Alloalcanivorax dieselolei B5: one gene and its partners. The protein of the gene in region 2 binds, or shares a complex with, the protein of the main gene of each other region. Links are inferred from orthologs where the notes say so. Each region holds a gene or a part of one and is shown on either strand. Other genes may lie near its edges.

Region 1 (5,312 bases), 3.3 Mb from region 2 along the record:
ATTTCCGCGTTGCGGAATAAGACCATCAACGAGTTCAAGCGGTTCTACCGATCCGTGGATGCGCTCTTGATCGATGATATTCAGTTTTTTGCTGGGAAGGAGCAGTCCCAGGAAGAGTTCTTCCATACCTTCAACGCTCTGTTGGAGAATGGGCAGCAGATTATTCTGACTTGCGATAAATTTCCCAAGGAAGTGGATGGCCTGGAAGAACGCCTCAAGAGCCGGTTCGGCTGGGGATTGTCACAGCCCCTGGAGCCGCCGGAGTTGGAAACCCGGGTGGCGATCTTGAAGAAGAAGGCGGAAGAAGCCCGTATCGAGCTACCTAACGACGCGGCCTTCTTTATCGCCCAGCGCATTCGTTCCAATGTGCGGGAACTGGAAGGGGCCCTGCGCCGGGTTATTGCCCATGTGCGGTTTACCGGGGCGCAGATTGATATCGGTTTGATCAAGGAAGCCTTGAAGGATCTGATTGCGCTGCAGGCGCGGCAGATCAGTATCGATAACATTCAGCGCACCGTGGCGGAGTATTACAAGATCAAGATTCCGGATCTGCACTCGCCACGCCGCACCCGCTCGGTGGCGCGGCCAAGGCAGGTCGCCATGGCGTTGTCGAAGGAATTGACCAGCCACAGTTTGCCGGAGATTGGCGCCAGTTTTGGCGGGCGTGATCACACCACGGTGTTGCATGCTTGTCGAAAAGTGAATGAACTTCGGGAAACTAGCCCCGAAATTGAGGAAGATTACCAAAATTTGCTGAGAACTCTCACGTCTTGACGGCGCTGGGGTCGGCTCATCGATGACGGGAAAGGGACATGAAATTTTCGATCAACCGTGAACAGGTGCTTAAGCCGCTGCAGCAGGTAGCGGCGGTAGTTGAGAAGCGGCAGACGCTGCCCGTGCTCTCCAATGTGCTGGTGGAAGTCAGCGATGGCTGGCTGGCACTGACGGGCACCGACCTGGAATTGGAGCTGGTGGCTCGCCTGCCGCTGGAGGGGGAAAACCAGAGCGGTGAGACTACGGTCCCTGCTCGCAAGTTGGTTGATATTGTCAAAAGTTTACCGGCGGAAGCGGAGATCCGTTTTGAGGTGGATGGCGAGCGAATGCTGGTGAAATCCGGCCGCAGCCGATTTTCTCTGTCTACTTTGCCGGCATCCGAGTTTCCCAGCCAGGAAGAGGATAAGGCCGCGTCTGGATTTGACATCGCGCCGGGTGTTTTGCGCGGCTTAATTGATCGCACTGCCTTTTCCATGGCGCAGCAGGATGTGCGTTATTACCTGAACGGTATGTTGTTCGAACTGCGCCCCGGAGCATTACGCGCGGTGGCCACCGACGGCCACCGTCTGGCTTTGTGCGATGCGGAGCTGGAAGGCCCGGATCAGGAAGCCTCAGTGATTCTTCCGCGTAAAGGGGTTATGGAGTTGTCTCGTATTCTGGCGGACGCTGGTGAGATGGTGCGTCTGACCCTGGGCCGCAATCATGTTCGCATCGTCGCTGGTGCTATCACTTTTACCTCCAAGTTGGTGGACGGCAAGTTCCCTGAGTACGAGCGGGTCATCCCGAAAGACGGTCAGCGCCGGATTCTTGCGGATCGCGAGACTCTGCGGCAGGCCATGGCCCGTGTGGCGATTCTCTCCAATGAAAAATATCGGGGGGTTCGGGTGCAGTTGTCCGAGGGTAGCTTGAGAGTGGTGGCGAACAACCCGGAGCAGGAGGAAGCGGAAGAGGAAGTGTCCGTTGACTTCAACGGCTCTCCGCTGGAGATCGGTTTCAATGTCAGCTATCTGCTGGATGTGTTGGCCACACTGAATGGCCCTCAGGCGGATCTGGAGTTAGGGGACAGTAACAGCAGTGCCCTGATCACCGACCCGGAAGACAAAGCGGCGATTTACGTCGTTATGCCGATGCGCCTCTGATCAGCGGCGGTCCCAGGGCCTCGAGCACTTCCGAGGCCCTTACCCTCCTCCCTCCTTATGCTCACCGAACTCCGTCTCTCAGACTTCCGGAATTACCATCAGGCGGATTTTTCCCCCTCTTCGGGGTTGAATCTCATTTTCGGCGCCAATGGCAGCGGCAAGACCAGCTTGTTGGAGGCCATCTACTTTATTGGTAGTGGCGGGCGGTCTTTTCGAGGGGGGCGGCTGTCTCGCCTGGTTCGAGATGGCGCGTCCTCCGCCACCTTGTTTGCCGTGGTTGATCAGCCATCCGGAAAGCAGGACAGGCTGGGGGTGAGAAGAGCCTTATCCGGCATAGAGTCATTAAAGCTCAATGGCCAGACTCCCTCGGCATTGAGTGATGTGGCCACCCTTCTCCCTGTATTGGCGTTGCACCCGCAGTCCGTGGATTTGATATTTGGTGCTTCTTCTGTACGTCGACGATTCCTGGATTGGGGAATGTTCCACGTGGAACATTCTTTTTTGGCGGCTTGGAAGGAAGCCAACTCCCTACTCAAGCAGCGAAATGCGCTGCTTCGTGCAGGGAAAGCATCACAAAAGGAGCTGCGTTATTGGGACCAGAAACTGGCGGCTAGTTCTGCTACTATTGAAGGGTTGCGTAGACCGTATCTGGCTCGCTTGAAAACAGAATGGCGAAAGATCCTGGAGATGCTGTCTCCTGATCTGAAAGTTAATCTGGAACTGCATAACGGTTTGCGCCCTGGTGAAGACTATCTCCAGGCGCTGATTCGAACCGAGGAAGAGGACCGACGTCGAGGTTTCACACACGCGGGCTTCCATCGGGCGGATGTCAGAATCACGAAAGATGGTGTGGTGGCCCGGGATCGTGTCTCCCGTGGGCAAGCAAAGATTTTGTCTTATGCCCTGGTGCTCTCTCAGCTCCCCATGATCTCGGAAGCAAACAAGGTCTGTACTCTCCTTGTGGATGATCTGGGCTCTGAGCTGGATCAGACTCATCGGGATACCCTGTTGCGCTTTCTGACCATGGGGAACCATCAGACATTGATCACGGCGGTGGACGCGGACCATTTGGGACGTGCCACCGTTGAAAACAGCGGTGCTGCCGCCCGAATGTTCCACGTGGAACATGGACGGATTCAGCGGATATCGAACGACTCGTAAGGGAAGAAAATGGCGGAAAACAGCTACGATTCATCCAGCATCAAGGTTCTCAAGGGCCTGGATGCCGTTCGCAAGCGGCCCGGCATGTATATTGGCGATACGGATGACGGCACCGGCTTGCATCATATGGTCTTCGAGGTCGTGGATAATTCCATCGATGAGGCCCTGGCCGGCTACTGTAGCGAGATCAAAGTCATCATTCATCCTGATGAATCCGTTTCAGTCACGGATAATGGGCGCGGTATTCCTGTTGATGTCCATTCGGAGGAAGGTATTAGTGCGGCCGAAGTAATTATGACGGTGCTGCACGCCGGTGGAAAATTTGATGACAACTCCTACAAGGTGTCCGGTGGACTTCACGGAGTAGGGGTTTCCGTAGTGAATGCCCTGTCCGAAACCCTGAAACTGACTATTCGTCGTCATGGCAAGGTGCATGAGCAGGTATACCACGATGGGGTTCCGGAAAAGCCACTGGACGTAGTGGGGACAACGGAAAGCAGCGGTACGACCATCCGGTTCCGGCCTTCTCCCGCCACCTTCAATAATATTCAGTTTCACTACGATATCCTGGCTAAACGCCTGCGAGAACTGAGTTTCCTTAATTCCGGTGTTCGTATCCATCTGCTGGATGAACGTAGCGGTGATGAGGATGTGTTCGAGTATGAAGGCGGTCTCAGTGCCTTCGTTACTTATCTGAACCAGAACAAGAGCTCGCTGAATCAGGTGTTTCACTTCCAGGTGGATCGTGAAGATGGCATCGGCGTGGAAGTGGCGATGCAGTGGAACGATTCCTATCAGGAAAACATCTACTGCTACACCAATAATATTCCGCAGCGGGACGGCGGCACCCATCTGGCCGGATTTCGGGCGGCTCTGACCCGAACCCTGAATACCTATATGGAGAAAGAAGGCTTCCTGAAGCGGGAGAAAGCCAATCCTTCCGGTGATGATGCCCGGGAAGGGCTGACCGCGGTTATTTCGGTGAAGGTGCCTGATCCCAAGTTCTCCAGCCAGACCAAGGATAAACTGGTGTCCTCGGAGGTGAAAAGCGCCGTCGAACAGACCATGACGGAGCGTTTCCAGGACTTTCTCCTGGAACACCCGGTCGAATCCAAGAATATTGTTCAGAAGATTATCGATGCAGCCCGGGCCCGGGATGCCGCACGTAAGGCCAGGGAAATGACCCGCCGTAAAGGGGCTCTGGATATCGCCGGGCTACCCGGGAAGCTGGCGGACTGCCAGGAGAAAGACCCCGCTCTATCCGAGCTGTATATTGTGGAGGGCGATTCCGCGGGCGGTTCCGCCAAACAGGGCCGTGACCGTAAGTACCAGGCCATCCTGCCATTGAAGGGTAAGATCCTGAATGTGGAGAAAGCCCGCTTTGACAAGATGCTCTCTTCCCAGGAGGTGGCGACGCTGATCACGGCGTTGGGCTGTGGTATCGGCCGGGATGAGTATGATGCGGATAAGCTTCGCTATCATCGCATTATCATCATGACGGATGCGGACGTGGACGGTTCTCACATCCGTACCCTGCTTTTGACGTTCTTCTTCCGGCAGATGCCGGAACTGATTGTCCGGGGCCACATTTATATTGCCCAGCCTCCTCTCTATAAGGTGAAAAAGGGTAAGCAGGAAACCTATATCAAAGATGACCCTGCCCTGGATGAGTATCTCACTACTCTGGCTCTGGATAAGGCCGCGCTCTACCCCGGCAACGAGGCGCCGCCGATTAGTGGCGAGCCTCTGTCCAACCTGATTGGCGAATACCGGAAGGTCATGAAGCTGGTGGAACGCCAATCACGGGTATTCCCGGCCCAGGTGCTGGAAGAGATGATTTATCTGCCCAGCATCGATGAGAGCAAGCTGGAAGATGAGGCTTTCATGGTGGACTGGTGCGCTAAATTGCAAGCGCGCCTGGCCAATCTTGGGAATAACATCCAGAAGTTCATCATTAGCGCCGAGAAAGATATGGAGCGGGGCTTGTTCTTGCCAGGTGTGCGAGTGCTCGCTCACGGCATAGTCCGCGAATATCAAGTCACTCTGGATTTTCTGGAGTCGCCGGACTATCAAAGCATCGCGAGGCTGGGGGAAACGCTGGAAGGCCTGCTGGCCGATGACGCCAAGGTGGTGAGGGGCGAGGCAAGCCGTCCGATTCGGGATTTCGCCGAGGCGATGCTATGGCTGATGCAACAGGCCCGTCGTGGTATTAACGTACAGCGCTATAAAGGCCTGGGC
Region 2 (5,432 bases):
TCTCGGGCTGTTCGATCTGGAAGCGCACTTCGCCATCTACGATCCCGGGGCCTTTTACCGGCGCCACCTGGATGCCTTTCGCGGTAATTCCGGCCGCGTGTTATCGGTGGTGCTGTACCTGAATCAGAATTGGAACAGTGACCTGGGAGGCCGCCTGCGTCTGTGGCCGGAACCGCACAGCCGGGTGGTGGATACGGAGGTGGAACCTATGGGCGGCACGCTGGTGTGCTTCCTGAGCGAGCACATTCCTCATGAGGTGCTCCAGGCCCAGGCCCGGCGGATCAGCATCGCCGGCTGGTTCCGCTGCAACAACACCACCGCCGAACGGCTCGATCCGCCACGTTGAAAAGGGATCCGCTGGCACGCAACACGCCAGCACGCTTGCACGCTAAGCAGGGCGGCATCGAGGACCCTGCGTAGTGAGTTCACGAACCGGCTTCTGTTGTGACTTCCCAAGCACTCAGGCCTCTCCGTCTGACTTCGGGCTGGCAAGCCTGGCGTGCAAGCGTGTTGCGTGCCAGCGGAAACGGTGTATCCCCCCCTTGAAATCGCTTCACCACCCCCCATTTATCTCCCCGTGACCACAGCCGGCTGAAGTGTCACGTCCCAAACAGGCGTCCCGATGAACGGGATGTCCGGTAAATTGTCCACCCCTTTGCCTGCGGGGAACGGGTGGTATGAATCTGGAGACGACGTGATGAATACTTTGGCACCTCTTTTTCGACACAGTGTGGGTTTTGACCGCTTTGACGAGTGGCTGGACGGCCTGCGTTCCGATCAGTCCGGCGGTTATCCCCCGTACGACATTATCCGCGACGCTGATGGCCGCTATCAGGTGGTGATGGCGGTGGCCGGCTTCCGTGAGGCCGAGCTTACCGTAACGGTGCAGGAGAATGTTCTGCGCATCACCGGTAAACCCGGCGCCGAGGAGCAACAGGGCCGCACCTGGCTGCATCGCGGTATTGCCCGCCGTGCCTTCGAGCGCACCTTCCGATTGGCCGATCACGTGCAGGTGGACAACGCCGCGCTGAATGATGGCTTGCTGGTGGTGCATCTGAAACGGGTGGTGCCGGAATCCGAGAAAGCCCGTCAGGTCCCGATCAACAAGGATTGATACCAATATACTCAGGGGCCGGTAACACCTGCCCCTGACATTCCCTTCCGTTATCAGGCTCCCCTCTATATAGCCAACTTGTCTATTCAGCGCCCTGACACCGTTGTCGGCGGCGGCGCAGAATCGAAGACACAAGCCCGGAATGCGCGCCCCCTGACGGGAGAGCGCGTGATTCCGGCTGCGGACAAGGAGGCGGACCCATGAAACGCTTGTACTACGTTACCGGCACTCTCGACAGTGTCCAGAATATCTCCCGGGATCTGGACGTGACCGGGATCGACGAAGGCCGCATGCATGTTCTGGGCAAGGATTCCGGCCCGGTGATCCGGGCCCAACTGCACGCCACCACCATCTGGGAAGATACCGAGATCATGCATGCCGGTTTTCTCGGCGCGCTGTTCGGCGCGCTCGGCGGTTTCATCATCGGCTCGGCGCTGGTGGCGATGGAACCCTGGGGCCAGCAGCTGGCGCTGAGCGTGGTGGTCTTCAGCACCCTTTTCTGCATGTGCTTTGGCGCTTGGCTGGGCGGCATCTACGGCATCTCCAGCCGCAACCATCACCTGCAGCCCTACTGGAAAGACGTGGAGGACGGCAACTATCTGGTGATGGTGGATGCCGATACCGAGGTCCAGGCGCGCCGCGTGGAGCGGATGATGGAGCAGCGTCACCGTGAGGCCAGGGAAGTCGGTCACGAGGACGGTTTCAGTCCGTTCAATTGAACTTGCAATGGCATAAACGTTTGGCCACAATGCGCGCTCGCCTTCACGGGCGCGTTATGGCCGACCTGCCGGTCCCCTCGCAACGATAAATCGCGCAACCCGCCAGGCCCGGAAGGGAGCAACGGACGCGGTGGACTTGTGTGCCGAGGTGCGGCTGGCGGGAAGGCCTCCATCTCCCCTTTTCTCACCCGCCATCACGGCATTCTCTTCCCACGCTGTTGCAACCCGGCCAGATTCGCTAGCATACGGCATTCGCAAAGCTTATCGCTTTTGCGAAGCCCGCATCCTTTTGGCTGGAGTACCATGAGTTACCAGGTTCTTGCCCGCAAGTATCGCCCGCGCACCTTCGATGAACTGGTGGGCCAGGAACACGTTTCCCGGGCGTTGATGCACGCGCTCGATCAGGATCGCCTGCACCACGCCTACTTGTTCACCGGTACCCGTGGTGTTGGCAAGACCACCATCGCCCGCATCCTGTCCCGCTGCCTCAATTGCGAGGAAGGCGTCAGCAGCCGCCCCTGCGGTGTTTGTCCCACCTGTCAGGAAATCGGCGAGGGCCGTTTTGTCGATCTGATCGAGGTGGATGCCGCCAGCCGCACCAAGGTGGAGGACACCCGTGAGCTGCTGGAAAACGTGCAGTACGCGCCCAGCCGTGGCCGCTACAAGGTCTATCTGATCGACGAAGTGCACATGCTCTCCGCGCACTCGTTCAACGCGCTGCTGAAGACGTTGGAGGAGCCGCCGCCCCATGTGAAATTCCTGCTTGCCACCACCGATCCGCAGAAACTGCCGGTGACCGTCCTGTCGCGCTGCCTGCAGTTCAGCCTCAAGGCGTTACCGGCGGAACAGATCGCCCGCCACCTCAAGGATCTGCTCGAGCGGGAAATGATCCGCTTCGAGGAGCCGGCGCTGCTGGCGCTGGGTAAGGCCGCGCGCGGTTCCATGCGTGACGCTCTCAGCCTCACTGACCAGGCCATCGCTTTCGGCGGCGAGCAACTGACCACCGGCGCCGTGTCCGGCATGCTGGGTACCGTCGACCGGGCTCATGTGCGGACCTTGTTGCGGGCGCTGGCCGAGGATACGCCGGCGGCGGTGCTGAACGCGCTGGCGTCGGTGTCCGAACACGCCCCGGATGAATTGGCATTATTGGACGAACTGGTATCGGCGCTGCACGAACTGGCGGTGATCCAGGCGCTGGGCGAAGGCGAGGACGCCGACATGCAAGCGCTGGCCGGGGAGTTCACCGCCGAGCAGGTGCAACTCTATTACGATGTGGCCCTGCGCGGCCGTCGTGATGTGCAGGATGCCCCGGACAGCCGCGCCGCGCTGGAAATGACGCTGCTGCGCATGGTGCTGTTCTCACCCAAGGGCGTGCTCGCCGCGGGGGAGGGCAGCGCCCCGGCAAAAAAGCCTCGGCCCGCCCGTAACGACGCCCCCGCGGCGTCGGGCCCCGGCGCTATGAAGGCCATGCTGGACGGCGGCACCGCCAGTGCCAACCAGCAACCCGGGCCGCAAGAGGGCGCCACGGTAAGCGCGCCGCCGGCTCAACAGGCGATGGCGGCAAAACCGGAGCCCGAGCCTGCTCCGGCCCCGCGGCCTGAAGCCCGCGACCAGCCTCGGAATGAATCAGAGCGCCCGCGGGAGCCGGCACCGCGGTCGGAGGCCGGAGCGGCAGCCCTGTCGCAGGCTTTGGAGACCGCGCCAGCGGCGCCTGAACCCGAACCCAGGCCTGAACCGGAACCCAAGCCGGCGGCCGCCGAGCGTCCCGCACGCCAGCAGCCGGATCCCGAACCGTTGGGCGAGCCCCGGGACAACAGCGAAATCGGTTCCTGGTGGGCGGCGCTGTTGATGCGGCTGCCGCTGGATGGCGCCGTGCGCCACCTGGCCCGCAACGCGGTGCTGGCGGAGCGTGACGAGCATCAGTGGACGCTGGAACTGAGCAGTGGCCACCAGGTGCTGGTCAACAATGAGCGCCTGGAGGAACTGGGCGGCGCGCTCAGTGATTACTTCCATCGCCGTATCCGGGTCCAGGTGCGTTACCATGAAGCGGTGGCCGGCACGCCGGAGCTGCTGGACCAGCAGCGCCGTCAGGAGCGGCTGGAAGAAGCGCGGGCATCACTGCTCGCCGACGACACCGTGCAAACGCTGATGAGCCGTTTCGGCGGCCGCCTCGACGAAGACAGTATCCGCCCCCGCGACTAGCCGCCGCCGGGGCCCCGTAACAGGTACCAAGAAGATGGACTTCGACATGAACGACCTTCTCAAGCAGGCTCAGGCCATGCAGGAGAAGATGAAAAAAATGCAGGAAGACGCCGCCAATGCTGAAGTCACCGGCGAAGCCGGCGCGGGTCTGGTCAAGGTGGTGATGAATGGCCGCCATGACGTCAAGAAAGTGGAGCTCGACAGCAGCCTGATGAGCGAGGACAAGGAATTCCTCGAGGATCTGTTGGCCGCCGCCGTCAACGATGCGGTGCGCCGGGTCGAGCGCAACCAGCAGGACGCCATGAAGAACATGGCCGGTGGCGGCCTTGGTGGCTTCCCGTTCCCGGGCCTGTAACGGATTGATGTCATGAAGCATCCGCCCCTGGTGGAATCCCTGATCGAAGCCTTTACCTGTCTGCCCGGTGTGGGCCCCCGGTCCGCCCAGCGCATGACCTACGCGTTGCTGGAACGTGGCCGCGAGCAGGGGCGTGAACTGGCCGGCGCATTGCAGGCGGCGATGGACGGCGTCAGTCACTGCGAACGTTGCCGCAACTATGCTGAGCGGACCAATGCCGAGCAGAATCTGTGCGCCATTTGTCAGGATCCGCGCCGGGATCCGTCGCTGATCTGTATTGTGTCCTCGCCGGCCAATGTGTTGGCAGTGGAGCAGTCCGGCGAATTTCGCGGTCATTACTTCGTGCTGATGGGCGAGCTGTCACCACTGGACGGCGTCGGGCCCCGGGAACTGGGCCTGGATGTGCTGGAGCAGCGCCTGCGCGACGGTGAAATCCGCGAGCTGATTCTGGCCACCGGCACCACCGTGGAAGGTGAAGCGACCGCTCACTATATCCTCGATCTGGCCCGGGAAGCCGGCGTCAGTGTCACTCGTATCGCTCAGGGGGTGCCCATGGGCGGCGATCTGGAGTTCGTTGACGGCGCCACCCTGGCCCAGGCCTTGCGTGCCCGCCGTCCGTTCGCGGATTAGCGGACAATTGAATTTTTGTGATGGAAGCCTTGGTGCTTCGTAGCGGGGTCTTGCGGGTCCCCCGGGTGTCCATGACCCGCCGTAAATACGTCCCTGTAGGCTTGCGTTCGGCGTCCTGCCTCACACAGTCATGGACACCCGGGGGACCCGCAAGACCCTCAGTCACAGCCAACCGAAGGGTTCTTCTTTCTTTTTTACCGTCGTCAAATTCGAAGCCGGACATTTCAGAACTTGAGGAGTGTTGCCGGTCAGGGCCTTCCAGGACCGTGTTTGGCCAGGGATGGCCAAACCCGAGCTTACAGGGATGTACTTGTAGCGTGTCCTGGAAGGCCCTGACTGGCAACACTCCCCCTCTAGAAAGGAAAAACGCCAGATTGAAGGGAAACTCTTCCCGCTAATCCGCGATGAACCT
Region 3 (5,202 bases), 2.2 Mb from region 2 along the record:
CCGATACCTTCGACACCTTCATGGAGTCGAGCTGGTATTACGCTCGTTACTGCTGCCCCCGCAACGACCAGGCCATGCTGGACCCGGCCGCCGCCAATTACTGGCTGCCGGTGGACCAGTACGTGGGCGGCATCGAACACGCCATTCTGCACCTGCTGTACTCACGCTTCTTCCATAAGCTGATGCGTGATGCCGGCCTGCTCGACAGCGATGAGCCGTTCAAGCGGCTGCTGTGCCAGGGCATGGTGCTCAAGGACGGCGCCAAGATGTCCAAGTCCAAGGGCAACACGGTGGACCCGCAGCAGATGATCGAGCAGTACGGCGCCGACACCGTGCGGCTGTTCATGATGTTCGCGGCACCGCCGGAGCAATCCCTGGAATGGAACGACACTGGCGTCGAAGGCGCGCACCGCTTTATCAAGCGGTTGTGGCGGATGGTCGCCGAGCATGTCGAAGGGGGCGCCACGCCGGCACTGGATCCGAGCGCCCTGAGCGCCGACGCCAAGGCCGTGCGCCGCAAGACCCATGAGACCATTCAGAAGGTCAGCGATGACTTCAGCCGCCGCTACACCTTCAATACCGCCATTGCCGCGGTGATGGAACTGATCAACGACACCGGCCGCCTTGCCGCTGAGGATGAGCAGGCCCGCGCGGTCCGCCAGGAGGCACTGGAAGCCGCGGTGCTGTTGCTGTCACCGATTATTCCCCACGCCGCCCATCAGTTGTGGCGGGCATTGGGCCATGATGACGCGGTGATCGACGCCGTCTGGCCCGAAGTGGACGAAAGCGCCCTGGTCAAGGACAGTGTGGAACTGGTGGTGCAGGTGAATGGCAAGGTGCGCGCCAAACTGGAAGCACCGGCGGACGCCGACAACGCTGCCCTGGAAACGCTGGCCATGGCCGAAGAGAACGTGCGCAAGTTCATCGACGGCAACACCGTGCGCAAGGTCATCGTGGTGCCCGGTAAACTGGTTAATATTGTTGCCAACTAAGAAGACCGGCAGCTCACGGAGATCTTCATGACGCTCGTCCCGCATCGCACGCTGTTGCTTGTTCTCGCCACGCTCCTGCTGACAGCGTGCAGCGGCTGGCAGCTACGCGGCCAGACCCACACGCCGCAGTTCGAAAGCGTGACCCTGGCCGGCGGCACTGCCCGGTTACGTTACACCCTGGAACGGGAACTGACGCCGCTGGGCGTGCTGCTGCACAACGAGTCGCCCTACGTGATCAGGGTCATCGACGAACGTTGGGACCGGCGCACGGCGGCGGTGGACGAGCGCGGGCGGATCGCTGAACTGGAACTGCATTACGAGCTGGTGTGGCAGTTGATCGACCGCGACACCCAGGCGCCGCTCAACCCGCCCCGCCACATCAGGGCACTGCGTAACCTGGCCTACTACCCGGACAACATCACCGCCTCTTCCGATGAGGAAGAGATGATCCGCCAGGACCTGTACGACGACATCGTCTACCGCCTGATCAACCAGTTGGCGGACGCTTCCCGCAAAGTACAACAGGACTGACCGCCATGCGGCTGCGTGCGGACCAACTGGGCAAGCACCTCAAGGGCGAAGCGCTGCTGCCGGTCTATCTGGTGGCCGGCGACGAGCCCTTGCAACAGGACGAGACCCTTGATGCCTTGCGCGCCGCGGCCCGCCAGCGCGGTTTCGAGGAGCGGCAACGTTTCAGCGCCGACACCGGCATCGACTGGAATGCCCTGCTCAACGAAGCGCAAAGCCTGAGCCTGTTTGGCGGCCGCCGGATCCTCGAGGTGGTACTCAACGACAAGCGCCCGGACAAAGCGGGCAGCCAGATCCTGCGGGACCTGATGGCCACCCCGTCCCCCGACACCCTGCTGCTGATCCGCTGCTCGCGGCTGGACCGCCGCAAAGACTGGGGCAGCGCCTGGGTCAAGGCGCTGGACGGTTGCGGCGCGGTCATCGAGATCTGGCCGGTGGAAGGACGCCAGCTTTACCCCTGGTTGCGGGACCGTCTGGCCAGCCGTGGCCTCAAAGCGGACGAAGACGCCCTGGAACTGCTGATCCAGCGCAGCGAAGGCAATCTGCTGGCCGCCGCCCAGGAGGTGGACAAACTGGCCCTGCTGGCCGAGGACGGCCACATCACACCGGAAACCGTGCAACAGTCGGTGGGCGATTCCAGCCGTTACACACCTTTCGATCTCACCGACGCCACCGCCCAGGGCGATCCCGCCCGCGCCCTGCGGATCCTGCGAACACTGCGGGCCGAGGGCGTGGAACCGCCGGTGATCCTGTGGGCCCTGAGCCGCCACCTGCGCGGCCTGGACGCCCTGCTCTCCGGCGGCAACCCGCCGCGCATGCCGCCCGCCCGGATACGCGCCATGGAAACCCAGGCTTCGCGCCTGCGGCCGCGCCAGTTGCATCAGGCCCAGGCCCTGGCGATCCGCGCCGACCGCACCGTCAAGGGCATGGCCCCCGGCGATCCCTGGAAACACCTCAGCAGCCTGGTGCTGCGTCTTACCGGCCAGCCTCTGCCGCCGATTCTGGAAAGATAGACCAGACGTGATCTGGAGAAAGATGAGGTTACCCTCCATCAAAGACAGCGGAAGGCCCATACAGATCAGCGCTTGGCGGAACCGGCCCCAAACACGCTTAAAAAAAGAATAAATCCGGCACAAACCCTTTGGCTATGCGACCTACAGAGTCACGTTATCCGGCCAATGAACCGGCCAAAGGTGGTTATCCGCCAACCCGTACTCTGGACCTGCCCTTTTCGATATCTACCGACCAGGTCGTCATTCCGGCACCACCAGAATTATCGCCATGATGGCCACGCATCACCGTCTGGCCTGAATCCAGTCCTTTCTCGACGACAGCGGGCTGGTCCCGGATTGGCCCGCTCGGAGCCCGCCACTCTGCTAGGGTCCATGAACCGGATTCCATCGTCGCCAGGAAAGAACCATGCCGCAGCGTCTGGACACCTCTTCGATCAGCTTTACTGCTCTTTATACCGGCCAGGTATGGGTGCGGAACGGGCTTTCCTCGGCGGCTTTCCAGACCCCCGTCGGGGCCTTGCTGTACCATGCGATGACCCCCTTCGAGGCGGCGGGCAAACAACTGCTGGGCGGCAATATCCGCACTTTCCTGTTGCAACGCCATTACCTCATCAACGCCCGCCTGCAGTCACTGATCCAACGCTATCCGGACGTGCAGATTCTGGAAATCGCCTGTGGTCTGAGCCCACGCGGTTGTCGTTTTCGTCAGCAGCACTCCGGCATCACCTATGTGGAAGCGGATCTGCCGGACATGGCCCGGCGCAAACGGCGGCTGCTAGCACGGCTGGGGGCGCTTGGCGACCGGCACCGGGTGGAAACCGTGAATATTCTGCTGGAACAGGGCGATGACAGCGTGCCCGCCTTGCTGGCCCGCTTCGACCCGGACAAGCCGGTGGCGGTGGTCACCGAAGGCCTGATCAATTATTTCTCGCTGGCCTCGATCAGCCCGTTCTGGCAACGGCTGGCGGCGTCACTGGCCGGCTTTCCCGATGGCCGTTATCTCACCGACAACTATCCGCTCTACGCCAATCGCCGTTTCCAGCGGACCCTGAAAACCCTGGGCGGCCTGCTCGGAGTCCTGTCCCGCAGCCAGGTCAGCTTCCATTTCGATTCCGACGAGGAGAGCCGCAGCCACTTTCGCACCCTCGGTTTCCACGGCCTCGACATTCACGACCCGGCGGATTACTACCAGCAACTGCCCATTCCGCGCACCCGCCGCACCCCGATGGTACGGGTCCTGGAAGCCCGCACCGGGCCGGCGTGAAGGCGCCGGTTTCGCCGCTGTCGTCCTGCACCTATACTATGGGGCTTCCGATCGACACGGCATGACAGAACACATGGATATCCAGCAGTACATGGCCAACGTGGGCGAGCACGCCCGCGACGCCGCCCGGGCCATGGCCCGGGCCAGCGCCGGTGACAAGAACAACGCCCTGATGGCCATCGCCGGGGCGTTGCGCGAGCACCGTGACACCATTCTCGCCGCCAACCAGGGCGACCTGGCGCGGGGCCGCGACAATGGCCTGGACGCGGCCTTGCTGGATCGCCTGGAACTGACCCCGGCGCGCTTCGAGGGCATGGTGGAAGGGCTCGAGCAGGTTATCGCGCTGGCCGATCCGGTGGGAGAGATCACCGATCTGAGCTATCGTCCCTCCGGCATCCAGGTGGGCCGCATGCGCGTGCCCCTGGGCGTGATCGGCATCATTTACGAATCCCGCCCCAACGTCACCATCGACGCGGCGGCCCTGTGTCTGAAATCCGGCAACGCAGCGATTCTGCGTGGCGGTTCCGAAGCCATTGATTCCAACCAGGCCATCGCCGCCTGCCTGCGTCAGGGTCTGGCCGCCGCCGGCCTGCCGGAAACCGCGGTACAGGTACTGGAAACCACCGACCGTGCCGCCGTGGGCGAGTTGATCACCCACCCCGAATACGTGGACGTGATCGTTCCCCGCGGCGGCAAGGGCCTGATCGAGCGCATCAGCCGCGAAGCCCGGGTGCCGGTGATCAAACATCTGGACGGCAACTGCCACACCTACATCGATGTGGACGCCGATGCCGACAAGGCGATCAAAGTCGCCTACAACGCCAAGACCCAGCGCTACGGCACCTGCAACACCATGGAAACGCTGCTGGTGCACCAGGACATCGCCGCCACGGTGCTGCCGGAGCTGGCCCGGATGTACCGGGAAGAGGGTGTGGAGTTGCGTGGCTGCGAACGCACCCGGGCGCTGCTGAAAGACATTACCGCCGCCACCGAAAGCGACTGGGAAGAAGAGTATCTGGCGCCGATTCTGGCCATTCGCCTCGTCGATGATCTGGATCAGGCCATGGATCACATCCATCGCTACAGTTCCCAGCACAGCGAGGCGATCATCACCGAGAATTACACCCGGGCACGGCGTTTTCTCGCCGAAGTGGATTCCAGCTCGGTGATGGTCAACGCTTCCACTCGCTTCGCCGACGGCTTCGAATACGGCCTTGGCGCGGAGATCGGCATTTCCACCGACAAGCTCCATGCCCGGGGCCCGGTGGGTCTGGAAGGGCTGACCAGTCAAAAATGGGTGGTACTGGGCGACGGGCATGTGCGCCAGTAAGGCCGCCGTTACGATGCCGGGTTTGCCGCAGAAAACGAATCGAATTTCCGCCAACGGACATTCGCTTCCCCCGCT
Region 4 (5,449 bases), 300 kb from region 2 along the record:
CAGGCCTGTTGCGCCTTGCCGAGCTTGTCTCCCACATCCTCCAGGGATTCGCTGATCAGGGATACCTGATCACAGATACGGCCGGCGCGGTCGGCGATGTCCAGGGCATTACGATTCTGATACTCGTACCGCCAGATGTTCTGAATAGTACGCAGGGTCACCAGCAAGGTGGTGGGACTGACCAGCACGATGTTGCGCTCGTAGGCTTCGGTATAGAGCCCCGGCTCCGCTTCCATGGCGGTCATGAAGGCCCCCTCCACCGGGATAAACAGCAACACGAAATCGAGACTGCGAATCCCGTCCAGACGGCTGTAATCCTTGATGTCCAGCCCCTTGATATGGGCGCGCACGGATTGCAGGTGCTGATCGCGGGCCTGGCGGCGTTCCTCCTCGTCCTCGGCGCTGGTGAAGCGCTCATAGGCCACCAGGGAGACCTTGGCGTCGATCACCACGTCCTTGCCCTCGGGCAGATGGACGATGGCGTCCGGCAGTCGCCGGCCGCCATCCTCGCCACGCAACGCCACCTGGGTGTCGTATTCCCGTCCTTTGGTCAAGCCGGAGCTTTCCAGCACCCGCTCCAGAATCATCTCGCCCCAGTTGCCCTGGGTCTTCACCTGGCCGCGCAGGGCGTCGGTCAGATTCCGGGCGTCCTGATGCATTTGCTGATTGAGACTTTTGAGATGCTGGAGCTGCTCGGTCAGCGCCGCCTGGGCACGGGCATCATCACCGTGGATCTGGTCAACGCGGCGACGGAATTCGGTCAGCTGCTCACGGAACGGCTGCAGCAGAGTATGGATGCCTTCGCGGTTTTTCTCCTCGAACTGACGGCTGCGCTGCTCGAAGATGCGCGCGGCCAGCAATTCGAATTCCTTGCGCAGCTGCTCCCGGCTCTCCTCGGCGAAGCGCAGCTTGTCCTGCTGGCCGGACAAACGCTCCTCCAGACGGGCCTGCTCGGCGCGGGCCACGGACAGCTTCTCCTCCGCCTGGCGCCATTGTTGACCTTGCTGCTCCAAGTGCTGGCGTTGCTCGTCACGCTCCTGCTCCAGTGCCTGGATCCGCAGCGCCAACCGCTCCGCTTCCTGTTCCAACAGGGCACGGCGCCGCCGCATCGGCAGCCAGACCAGCAGCGCGGCGATCACCGCCGCGGCCACGGCGGCGGCCGCCAGCCACCACCCAAACATCGCCGTCATCACGGTACCGCCTTATTGAACAGCTGGAAGAAGTTATTGCGGGTAATGCGGGCCAGCTCCGCCACCGGCAGCCCTTTCAGTTGCGCCACGCACTCCGCCACTTTGGCGACGAAGCGGGGTTCGTTGGGCTTGCCCCGGTAGGGTACCGGCGCCAGCCAGGGAGCGTCGGTCTCGATCAGCAAACGTTCCACCGGCAACGCGGCGACGGTTTCACGCAGCGCTTCCGCGTTGCGGAAAGTGACGATACCGGAAATGGAGATGTAAAAACCCAGCTCGATGGCCTGCTCCGCCATGTCGCGGTCCTCGGTGAAGCAGTGCAGGACGCCCCGCACCCGCCCTTCCCCATGCTCGCGCAGCAGCGCCAGGGTATCGTCCTTGGCGCCGCGGGTGTGTACCACCAGCGGCAGACCGGTGTCGCGGGCGGCGCGGATATGCTCAACGAAACGCTTTTGCTGCCACTCCCGTTGCTCCTTGGCGTAGAAGTAGTCCAGACCGGTTTCGCCGATGCCCACCACCCTGGGATGGTCCGCCAGGCCGATCAGTTCCGCCGCGTCCGGTTCATGCACGTCCTTGTAGAGCGGGTGCACACCGACGGTGGCGAACACCTCCGGCTGGGTTTCAGCCATCTCCCGCACCCGTGGAAAGGTCTCCAGATCGACACCGATGCACAGCATGGTGCCCACGCCGTCGGCGCGGGTGGCGGCCATGAGGGCCTGAAAATCACCTTGGTAGGCGTCCAGATTGAGGCGGTCCAGGTGGCAATGGGAGTCCACCAGATCAAGGGTCTCCGTAGACATGAAACACTCCGTATTGAACTGCGGGCATTCTACATGAAACGGGATCCCGGGTGCCGGACGACAGGCGCTACATCGTATGCGTGGGCCGGTCCGATTGCAGCGAGCCGGCGAGGTGATTTTCTATGGTGCGCCGGGCGGTATCGTCCTGGTCGGAGAACTGCACGCCAATGCCGGCACTGCGGTTGCCCTGGGCGCCTCGTGGCGTGATCCAGACCACCCGGCCGGCAACCGGTATTTTCTCCGGCTCATCCATGATGCTGAGCAGGAGAAAGATCTCCTCCCCCAGTTGATAGGCTTTCTCGGTCGGCACGAACAAACCGCCGTTGCCGATAAACGGCATGTAAGCGGCGTACAGCGCCGCCTTGTCCTTGATACTCAGTGAAAGAATGCCACTACGGCCCCCCGGCATCTTCATGCCACCCCCCTGTCGCGGTACTGCTTGTGATTGTTGTGCATGCCAATTCCGTGGGCGATTACTGCAAGGCGGCGTCCACGCCCACCAGCACCAGCATCCATTGCTCCATGAGCAATTCCTTGTTCGGGTTGGCGCCGGCCAGGATCTGCCGGCGGCCTTCCTGAATCCGTTGGGTGGCGCGCATCAACCGCGCCACCGGAACGGTATCGGCCAGCTGCCGCAGCAGCGGCTCCAGTTGCGCATCGCCTTCGCCGGCGGGTATGGCCGCGCCCCCAAGCGCCGCCAACCGCGTCGCCCGGGCCAACCAACCATACAATATCCGCGCCATGGTGTCCGGCTCGAACGCCGCCAGGGCCTGCGCCCCCTGGGCCGGAGACAGACGCCCCTGGGCCACTCGCAATACCTGCTCGGCGAGACGACGGCGATCACTGAACCAGTCCGCGTCCTGCAGCACCAGCGCTTTCAAAGGCGCGCCCTGGGCCGCGTCCAGTAATGCCGGTGCCACCTCCCCGACCTGTGGCGTCAACCAGGAGAGCGCCTGATCGGCGGCGGGCACCGGCAACAACCGTTGCTGGCAACGGCTGCGCACGGTGGGCAGCAGCAGGCTGGGCTGATGGCTGACCAGAATCAGGGTCATGCCCGGTCCCGGCTCTTCCAGAGTCTTGAGCAGCGCGTTCTGCGCACTGCGGTTGAGCGCTTCCGCCGGGGACAACAGCGCCAGCCGCCCGCCGCCGAACTGGGCGGTGCGGGAGCAGAACTCCACCAGGCGCCGCACCTGATCGATCTTGATCGCGCGGCTGCCTCCTTCCGGTGTCAGCACGTGCATGTCCGGGTGGGTACCGGCGGTACTCAGATGGCACGCCTCGCACTGGCCACAGGCCACGCCGGCGCTGGGTTGCCGGCACAACAGCGTCTGCATCAACGACTGCGCCAGCCGGTATTTGCCGATGCCTTCGGGACCGGCCAGCAACAGGGCATGGGGTAAACGCTCACGCTGGTGCTGATCCAGCAGCCGCGCCATCTCCTCCTGATGCCAGGGACAGGGTACCTGTACCGGCGCTTTGCTCATGCCTCCTCCGTAATCGCGTCCACCCAGGCGCCCAGGCGCTGGCGCACCTGCTCCAGCGGCCGGGTGGCGTCCACCTGCACGAATCGGCCGGGTTCATTGCGGGCCCGCTGCAAATAGCAGTCACGCACCCGCTGGAAAAAGTCACGGCTCTCCTGCTCGATGCGATCCAGCTCTCCCCGTTTGCCGGCGCGGGCCAGCCCCACTTCCACCGGCACGTCGAACAGCAGGGTGTAATCCGGCGCCACCCCGGCCAGCACCAGCCGTTCAAGGATGGCAATGGCATCGTGGTCCAGGCCACGCCCGGCGCCCTGGTAAGCCCAGGTGGCGTCCATGAAACGATCGCACAACACCCATTCGCCACGGGCCAGGGCGGGCCGGATCAGAGCGTCCAGGTGCTGGGCACGGGCGGCGAACACCAACAGCAATTCGGTGGTATCGGCCATCGGCTCCTCGCTGGGCGCCAGCAGCACCTGACGGATGCGCTCCGCCAGTTCGGTGCCGCCGGGCTCCCGGGTGACACGCACCGTCTTGCCGCGCTGACGCAGGCGTTCAGCCACCCATTCCAGGTTGACGCTTTTGCCGGCGCCCTCACCGCCCTCAAGCGTGATGAAGCGGCCGCTCACGGTGCCGCTCCCGGGCTTGAGCGGTAATCATCACGCCGGTTGAGCTGGTATTGGCGTACCGCGCGCCGGTGCTCCGCCAGCGTATTGGAGAAGGTGTGGCTGCCGTCGCCACGGGCGACGAAGTACAACGCCTTGGTCTGTTGCGGATGCACGGCGGCGAAAATGGCATCGCGGCCAGGCATGGCGATGGGCGTCGGCGGCAATCCGGTGATCACATAGGTGTTGTAAGGGGTGGGTTCACGCAAATCAGCCCGGCCAATGCGGCCGGCGTAGCGCTCGCCCATGCCATAGATCACGGTGGGGTCGGTTTGCAGCCGCATTCCCAGGCGCAAACGATTGACGAACACACCGGCGATCTGGCCGCGTTCCTTGGCTACACCGGTTTCCCGTTCCACGATAGAGGCCATGATCAATGCCTGGTAAGGGTCGTCATAGGGCAGCTTATCATCACGGCCGAGCCAGGCTTCGTCCAGTATCTTGCGTTGACGCTCCAGGGCCCGGCGCAGCAATTCCATGTCGCTGGTACCGGCGGTGTAGAAATAGGTGTCCGGGGCGAACCAGCCTTCGGGATGGGTATCCGGCATCCCCAGCCGTGCCATCACGTCCTGGTCGTCCACGCCGTCCAGCGTGACGGTGAGCCCTTCCAGCTCGGACAAACGGGCGCGAAACTGGCGAAAGGTCCAGCCCTCCACCAGGGTGACACTGCGCTGCATCACCTCCCCCCGGTCGATACGCTCCAGCAGCGTCAACAGAGAGTCCCCAGGGAACAATTGATATTCCCCCACATGCATGCGCCCTTCGACACCGGTGAAACGGCTGTAAAGACGTCCCGCCACCCGCCGCAGCGTGGACTCCGGCTCACCGCCCAGCAGACCTTCCCCTTGCAGCCTGCTCATCAGATGGCTGAAACCGGTGCCGGCCGGCACCTGCACCAGGCGGGCCTCGGTCACCGGCAAGGGTCGATGCAAATAGCCACTTACCCAAAAGCCCGCCAGCGGAATCGCCACGATGACGAACACCAGTAGCAGAGCAAAAACTCGTATTTTTCGACGCATGGATTGAATTTCAATGCCTGTATTGACGATCCCTGGCCACGGAGAGGGATCGGGGTTATGCGCGCGCTCAGTCGTTGAACTGCGCCCGCCAGAGCTGTTGCCACCGTAGAACATGGGGGTTCATCGGCCACACCCACTGCGCCAGTTTACGCACCGGCAACAGGCCGACAATACTGTTGGTAAGAAAAATGCCATCCGCCCGGCGCAGATGTGACAGGGGCCTCGCCCTCACCTCAACCGACCAGCCCTGATCGCGGGCGACGTCGAGCAGCCAGTCGCGTGCCACACCGGCGACTCCGG

The links.
Region 1: the proteins of dnaX (region 2) and dnaN are in contact, whole or in part, in a cryo-EM structure (PDB 8GIZ), measured with the Escherichia coli proteins. The link is inferred for Alloalcanivorax dieselolei B5 from one-to-one orthologs.
Region 3: the proteins of dnaX (region 2) and holA are in contact, whole or in part, in a cryo-EM structure (PDB 8GIZ), measured with the Escherichia coli proteins. The link is inferred for Alloalcanivorax dieselolei B5 from one-to-one orthologs.
Region 4: the proteins of dnaX (region 2) and B5T_RS13465 are in contact, whole or in part, in a cryo-EM structure (PDB 8GIZ), measured with the Escherichia coli proteins. The link is inferred for Alloalcanivorax dieselolei B5 from one-to-one orthologs.

Annotation. Positions count from the first base shown.
Region 1 is NC_018691.1:724-6,035, forward strand. What follows is about bases 1-2,862. They hold dnaN (DNA polymerase III subunit beta), read left to right. Parts: upstream 1-812; coding sequence 813-1,913; downstream 1,914-2,862. Other genes in these bases: dnaA (chromosomal replication initiator protein DnaA), read left to right, coding at 1-774; recF (DNA replication/repair protein RecF), read left to right, coding at 1,971-2,862. Outside these bases: more of recF, read left to right, coding at 2,863-3,074; gyrB (DNA topoisomerase (ATP-hydrolyzing) subunit B), read left to right, coding at 3,084-5,312. UniProt on the Escherichia coli protein: Confers DNA tethering and processivity to DNA polymerases and other proteins. Acts as a clamp, forming a ring around DNA (a reaction catalyzed by the clamp-loading complex) which diffuses in an ATP-independent manner freely and bidirectionally along dsDNA.
Region 2 is NC_018691.1:3,332,655-3,338,086, reverse strand. What follows is about bases 1,604-4,585. They hold dnaX (DNA polymerase III subunit gamma/tau), read left to right. Parts: upstream 1,604-2,136; coding sequence 2,137-4,035; downstream 4,036-4,585. Other genes in these bases: recR (recombination mediator RecR), read left to right, coding at 4,403-4,585; B5T_RS14850 (YbaB/EbfC family nucleoid-associated protein), read left to right, coding at 4,070-4,390; B5T_RS14860 (hypothetical protein), read left to right, coding at 1,604-1,833. Outside these bases: B5T_RS14870 (2OG-Fe(II) oxygenase), read left to right, coding at 1-346; B5T_RS14865 (Hsp20 family protein), read left to right, coding at 698-1,114; more of B5T_RS14860, read left to right, coding at 1,315-1,603; more of recR, read left to right, coding at 4,586-5,020. UniProt on the Escherichia coli protein: Part of the beta sliding clamp loading complex, which hydrolyzes ATP to load the beta clamp onto primed DNA to form the DNA replication pre-initiation complex.
Region 3 is NC_018691.1:1,170,614-1,175,815, reverse strand. What follows is about bases 779-3,530. They hold holA (DNA polymerase III subunit delta), read left to right. Parts: upstream 779-1,528; coding sequence 1,529-2,533; downstream 2,534-3,530. Other genes in these bases: B5T_RS05345 (class I SAM-dependent methyltransferase), read left to right, coding at 2,940-3,530; B5T_RS05355 (LPS-assembly lipoprotein LptE), read left to right, coding at 1,020-1,523; leuS (leucine--tRNA ligase), read left to right, coding at 779-992. Also shown: more of leuS, read left to right, coding at 1-778; more of B5T_RS05345, read left to right, coding at 3,531-3,797; B5T_RS05340 (glutamate-5-semialdehyde dehydrogenase), read left to right, coding at 3,871-5,127. UniProt on the Escherichia coli protein: Part of the beta sliding clamp loading complex, which hydrolyzes ATP to load the beta clamp onto primed DNA to form the DNA replication pre-initiation complex.
Region 4 is NC_018691.1:3,028,367-3,033,815, forward strand. Bases 1,467-4,465 are described here. They hold B5T_RS13465 (DNA polymerase III subunit delta'), read right to left. Parts: upstream 3,472-4,465; coding sequence 2,461-3,471; downstream 1,467-2,460. Other genes in these bases: B5T_RS13455 (TatD family hydrolase), read right to left, coding at 1,467-1,987; B5T_RS13460 (PilZ domain-containing protein), read right to left, coding at 2,055-2,402; tmk (dTMP kinase), read right to left, coding at 3,468-4,094; mltG (endolytic transglycosylase MltG), read right to left, coding at 4,091-4,465. Outside these bases: DNA recombination protein RmuC, read right to left, coding at 1-1,190; more of B5T_RS13455, read right to left, coding at 1,190-1,466; more of mltG, read right to left, coding at 4,466-5,149; pabC (aminodeoxychorismate lyase), read right to left, coding at 5,217-5,449. UniProt on the Escherichia coli protein: Part of the beta sliding clamp loading complex, which hydrolyzes ATP to load the beta clamp onto primed DNA to form the DNA replication pre-initiation complex.